One region of the Peribacillus sp. NPDC097895 genome, then DNA from elsewhere that is predicted to be linked to it. Evidence: riboswitches for the same ligand, from Rfam matches in the RefSeq annotation. Region 1 holds a riboswitch; the other holds the start of a gene.

The links. Region 1 has a riboswitch for S-adenosylmethionine ahead of ACQKMH_RS22970 (sugar ABC transporter substrate-binding protein). Riboswitches for the same ligand answer to the same signal wherever they lie in the genome.
Region 2: it holds a riboswitch for S-adenosylmethionine, as region 1 does, so the genes downstream of both, ACQKMH_RS13160 (Fur-regulated basic protein FbpA) here and ACQKMH_RS22970 (sugar ABC transporter substrate-binding protein) in region 1, are expected to answer to the same signal.

Annotation. Positions count from the first base shown of each region.
Region 1 is NZ_JBNNSH010000006.1:90,012-93,167, reverse strand. Features, by position in the region: gene ACQKMH_RS22975 (sugar ABC transporter ATP-binding protein) at 1-565, opposite strand, end outside; gene ACQKMH_RS22970 (sugar ABC transporter substrate-binding protein) at 621-1,733, opposite strand; SAM riboswitch class I at 1,849-1,954, opposite strand; gene ACQKMH_RS22965 (GTPase domain-containing protein) at 2,052-3,156, opposite strand, start outside.
Region 2 is NZ_JBNNSH010000002.1:385,717-388,872, reverse strand. Features, by position in the region: gene tenA (thiaminase II) at 1-640, opposite strand, end outside; TPP riboswitch at 739-843, opposite strand; SAM riboswitch class I at 1,005-1,109, shown strand; gene ACQKMH_RS13160 (Fur-regulated basic protein FbpA) at 1,249-1,461, shown strand; gene ACQKMH_RS13155 (aspartyl-phosphate phosphatase Spo0E family protein) at 1,716-1,910, shown strand; gene ACQKMH_RS13150 (N-acetyltransferase family protein) at 2,002-2,508, opposite strand; gene ACQKMH_RS13145 (SGNH/GDSL hydrolase family protein) at 2,733-3,156, shown strand, end outside.

The DNA of each region.
Region 1 (3,156 bases):
TTACAATTCGAAAAAGTTCTGTCGTCTCCGTATGACTTAACGGAGCAGTTGGTTCATCGAGAATCAAGAATTTGCATTCTGTCGAAACGGCCCTCGCTATCAGGACCATCTGTTTTTCAGCCAAGGTAAGGTCTCTTACCAGCTTTTTTGAAGAGACACGAATTTTCATATCATCAAGAATATAAGAGGCTTTGTTGTGCAGCTCTTTCCAATGTACCATCTGTTTTTTGCCCATGTTTTGGACCATATCATTCAACATTACATTTTCCCCAACCGTTAAATAGGGGATCAGTGCGGTATCTACTTCCTGATGCACAATTTGAATGCCTTGTTCCTGCGCCTCCTTTGGCGAACGGATATCCTGCTTCATCCCATTTAAAAAAATTTCACCTGAATAATGAACATGAGCTCCTGATAAAACTTTCATTAACGTCGATTTCCCTGCTCCGTTTGCACCGACCAATGCATGTGCTGTCCCTGATTGTGCAGAAAAATCAACTTCACTTAGCGCCTTTACCCCAGGAAACTCAATCGAGATCTTCTTCATTTCTAGTTGTGTGCCCATGTCCATCCCCCCTATTGAACAGACACTCCCTTCTACTGAAAGAGAGTGTCTCTTTTTACTTTTTATAATGGTCTTTCAAAACTTTCATCCAATCCTCTTCAAATTCTGCTGATACACCCCAGCCATCGACAATACCAGATAGATTGGACATGTTTACCGCTTCTTTTGAAGCTTGGATTTGCTTTTGTGAAATTAGTGAAGCCTTTAAGTCATATGTTTGCGGCGTTTCTTCGCCCGCTAATTTTTTTGCCAATAACCTCATATTCACTGCACCGATCAATTTGGGATCGACTGCTGCCGTGTAGGACCATGAGCTATCAGCTGATTGGATTTCCTGAAGATCTGCATTTGATACATCAATTCCATATATCTTCACTTCATCCCGGCCTGCTTCTTTAATAGCCCGTGCCGCTCCAATAGCGAAGGCATCCCATGTTGCAAATATTGCATCCAATTTTCCTTTAGGATATTTATTCAGCATTGCGGCTACTGCATTCTGTGTCTGAACGGAAGTATCAGCTGATGCCACTCCGAATCTTTCGACTTCTTTAATCCCAGGATTTTCTTTTAATTTTTCCTGATAGACTGCGTTTCGTCTTACCATTGGAGGGAAACCATCCACCCAAAGATAGGCAATTGAAGCTTTACCTTTCTGTTCTTCTATCAATTTATCAAAAGCGAGTGTTGCCAGCGCCTCATCATCCTGTGAGGTTAATGTCACACCGTCTATTTTGGATAGATCACTAATAGAATCGAAGGTGACAACGCTTTTACCTGCATCAACCAACTTTTGAACGTCATTCACTGTCGCTGCATCATCCCCATGGGAGATGATATAGCCGTCATAATCTTCCTCCAAAGCCTGGGCGATGGCATCATGGAATTTAGCCGTATCTCCATTGGCTGTATATGTATCCACTTGAAACCCTAAATCTTCTCCTTCTTCCTTCGCTCCGGCTAAGTATTGAGCCGTATGATCATCTCCGCCAATTTTACGGATCACTTTGATTTTGGCTCCTTCCCCTTCGGCAAATCTTTCCGGTACATTTTCAAATGATACCTTTTCTTCTTTCTTCGCTTCTGTAGAACTCTGCCCTGTTGAGCACCCCGTTAATAGCAAAGCCGAAGCGATGGCTGAAACGAATACCCCTTTAATAGACCTTCTCATCTTGTTCCCCCCTAAAATCTCTTATTATTCGCATCAATCAAGTTGGTGTAAATCCTAAAATAAAAACCTCTCTAGTATAGAGAGGTTTGATCAGCTGTTTTGCAGACTTGTCCCTCTCTTATCTGTCAAAACATTTCTGTTTTGCAGGATTTAGCACCAATTCCTAATGGAACGGTTGCTGGGCATCTTAGGGCCAGTCCCTCCGCCACTCTTGATAAGAGAATATATTGTAATACGTTTTTCGTAATTATCACTTTATCGGGATATAGTCATAAAGTCAATAGATTTTTGAATATTTGAAATGTTTCTGTTTATTTTTTATTTTCTTTGCAGTTGGGCTAGACGTTTTTTCTCAATTTTTTCAAGTCTCTCCAACTGACGTAATTTCACTTCAAACAAAGTGATTGGATCACGGTAAACTTCCGGATTTTCTTTCATATGCTCCAATGCTGCCTGGTAGTCTTTAATTTCAGTCTGCGTTTGTTCAATTGTTTTTTGAAGTAAGGCAAATGAACTGCGATAGAAAAGTGCAATGTCACGATCCAGGGATTTTTCAAACAACCCGAATTGGGTAAGGAAACGTTCAGTGATCATCTCAGCAACATCCAGGTAATCTTCACTTTCCAGGTATTTCTTATAACGATTGTACATATTGGCTTTATTTTGCGGTATCGCCCCAAACAGCTTTCCTGCTCCTTTAAGCAGCAATTGTGATGGAGTCCTGCGCATAAGGATATTAACGTCATCGATGCGGATACTGCTTGTCATCCGATCGGCATCACGACGCCAGTCATCCAATACTCTGAAGTCACCTGCAAGCGTAATTCGTTCTTCTTTGTATAATTCATTGAAACCAGCACTCATCTCATCCATAAATTGTTGGCTTTGTGCGAATTCCATTTGGGAACTGGCAATCCAATCTTGAAGGGAACGGTAATACTGCGGCATGATTTTATCAGATATGAATGCTTGGATCCGCTCATTCATTTCCTGGTTTAACTGTATATGGACCTGACTGAAATCACTGCTTTCGGTTAACGATTTAGAACAATCCCTCAGTAATTCAGGAATTTTGGAATAAAGTTGATTTTTCACTTCATCTTTAAGCGAACGATATGACCTTATGATATTCTCACTTTTTTCTTTTTCCAAATCAGCCAGTTGGTTGACCGCTCCATTTAGTTTGATTTCCATCTGTTCATTCCAAGAAATGGAGTGCTCACATTTACGCTCATTAGCTGCCCGTTTTTCTAACAGGTTAGATAATGTTTTACGAATGAAAGCAAGGATTTTTTCAGACCTTTTTTCTTTCCAATTATCATCTTGATAATTCGATTGAAGGAAAACTGAAAGGTCCTTCAATTGCTGCTTGCTGTCATAAAGTTTGGAGAAGGCGAATACTTTCGCATTCGGGAAGTATGCA
Region 2 (3,156 bases), on a different contig from region 1:
CATAGCGGGAAGTCACCAAAAAGTGCTTTTCTAATCTAAGAAGTTCATTTTCAGGCATGCCTTCGATTAATTCTTCTAACAAACCAATTAGCCACTTGTGTGCTTCGCCGAATTCAGGAGATGAATAGGATTTAATCCAAGCGGCATAACGATTATTATCCAATGCTTCACCATTTTGTGCTTTTAATTTCAAACCGATTTCATAATAATCCCAAGCACATGGTAGGAGACAGGCGATCAGGTCTGCTAAAGTCCCATGCTGAGCGGCATTTAGCATGTAACCTGTATAGGCTAGCGTGGTTGGAGTTGGTTCTGTATTTTCTAATTCCTTTGAACTTATACCGAATTCCAAAGCATATTGCCGATGAATGTCCATTTCCACTTGAAGGGTTTCATTCAAGATACTCGCAAACTTTGCCATGGTTTCGACATTATGAGCTTTAATGACACCTAAGGCAAAGAGCTTGGAATAATCCATGAGATAGATATAGTCCTGCTTCAAGTAATAGGCAAATTTCTTTTCAGGAAGAGTGCCGTTGCCAATTGCCTGGACAAAAGGATGTGAATGGTTCCTTTTCCAAATTCCTTTTGCACGTTCGTGAAGTCTATCACTGAAGGTTCCTAAATTAGTATTCTCCATTGTTCATCCTCCTTTAGAATGGTCCCTTTTGTTTTAATCCAATAAAAAAACCCGATCCTAAAAAAACGGAACGGGGTAGATGGATAAAGTCAGTGTACGGACGATATCATCCACTTCCCTCCGCCGGTATGAGCCGGTTCAGGTTCAAAGGGTCCGGAACAAATTCCATCTCAGTCTTAAAAAAGACTCCCCTAGTGGTGTGAATTGTATGTAATTACTGACATCATATCAGAAAGCGAAGAAAATGCAACCCAAATTTGCATGAGGAAACCATATATAGCCTTGAAATAAGGGAAAACTGGGCAATTGACTTTTGTTGATAATTGGGATAAAATCATCTCTACATCAAATTATATAAATAGAATTCTTATCCAGAGAGGTGGAGGGACTTGGCCCAACGAAACCTCGGCAGCAGACCCATTTTGGGAACTGTGCTACATCCAACAAGCTAACGCTTGGAAGATAAGAAGAGCCGTACGGACACTGCAGCCTCTTCTTGAATTAGAAGGGGCTTTTATTTTTGTGAAATAACGTTTAGTGACATAATAGAAATGGTATATATAATTTGGTGATAATGAAATCTGTTACATTTTGAAGCAGGCTCTAAGATGAATAAGAAAGGGGCCATTTACATGGCAGAATTAATTAAGAGGATCGAACAGAGGAAGGCATTGCTGATTGAAGAGTTATTGGCAAATGGAGTATACAAAACTTCGGATGAAAGGCACCTTTATGATGCCCCGTTAAAAGTACTGGAAGATGAATATAAAATTGTTATAAATAGACCTAATAACGAGACACCTTCGGAATGGATGACTTAGTAAACGATAGATTATCTTGTGATAAGGGATATTTGAAAGCATTCGCAGTGTTACAAGGGGTGAATGCTTTTTTTATTTATGTCTATTTAGAGGGATGTCACAAAAAATACATATATTAAGAAAAAAGTAGGCTTTTTGTCACAATTATCATACAAAATAACACAATTAAATCCCTAAAAATGGTTGATTTTAACTATAAGTTTCATTATAGTGATAAGTGTAAAAAAATTGAATTAATGGGAGGTGTATATAGAATGCATTGTCGAAAGGTAACTGTTGAAAGAATAGAAGAGAAAAGACAGGAAATGATTAAATTGGCAGCAATTTATGGGTTTACCAGTTTTCTAACTATTCAAGCAAGTCAAGAACTGGATACCCTGTTAAATGCATTAGCCAAGAAAAGAGAATCTGAATATTTCGCGCATCAGAATGTTTATAGGCATTTTTAAACTCGCCGTTTGGGGTCAAGTTTCATAATAGACTTCTGCGTTTAAACTAAAAAAACTACTGCCGAAGGCAATAGCTTTTAAATAATTATATTTAAATATCGATACGTTTACCAAGAATGACCAAGTCCCGTTCAATGCCATCCAGTTCGGCAACTTGTGGTAAGTTTGCCCATTTTTCAAAACCGAATTTTGAAAAAAGCTTCAGGCTAGGTATATTGTGAGCAAATATGAAACCTAATAGAGTCTTCACCCCTAATTTTGGGCTCACTTCTATTGCCTTTTGAATCGAAATTCGTCCAATTCCTTTTCCCCGGAAATAATCATCAATATAAATGCTGATCTCCGCCGTAGAATTATAGGCGGGCCGACCATAGAAAGATTGAAAGCTCATCCACCCTGCAGTTTTTCCTTCTATAGTAATGATATACAGCGGTCGACTTTCTGAGTTATGTTTCTCAAACCATTCAATCCTCGATTGTACGGAAACGGGTTCCGTATCTGCAGTAACCATTCTTGAAGCAATTGTGGAATTATATATTTCAACAATTTTGGGTAAATCCGACCGTTCTGCTTCCCTAAACTCTATGTACTCGTCCATCATTTAAACTCCTATCTATCATATATTTTCAATTTCCGGAATAAAGAGTCATCAGCTCACGAATTATGAAGGAAAGGTGAGCGAAACCTATTCCATTGAAAGTTTTATATTATCATACACTTTTTACTCTTTATCTGACAATTTTTTTTATTGTTAAGAATGCAGAATTTTGGGTATTTAAAAAATGAAATACTTCATATTGAATATACAAAGGAGAAACAAAAATGAAAAAAATAGCAGGTTTATTAATTATTGTACTAGGTATTTGTTTTGTTGCGTATAAATTTCAAGCTTCCGAGTCGAAGGATATGCAAAGGGTGATGGCTTTTGGAGATTCATTAACCTATGGAAAAGGTGATAAGGATGGGGAAGGCTATGTAGAGGGGCTGGAGGATGAATTGAATAATCCTGACTCCAAACAAAAAGTGACTTTTTGGAATTACGGTATAAAGGGACAGGAAACGGATGGTGTTATCAAACAGCTTGATGACTATCGCATTAAAACGAAACTTGATAAAGCAAGTACTTTCATCGTTTATATTGGAACGAATGACTTTATCAATAGTAACGGTGGGAACTTGGAGGAAATAAGTGATCGTAAAATCGATAGGGGTAAACGGGAGTACATCAAACACCTGGATAAAATTA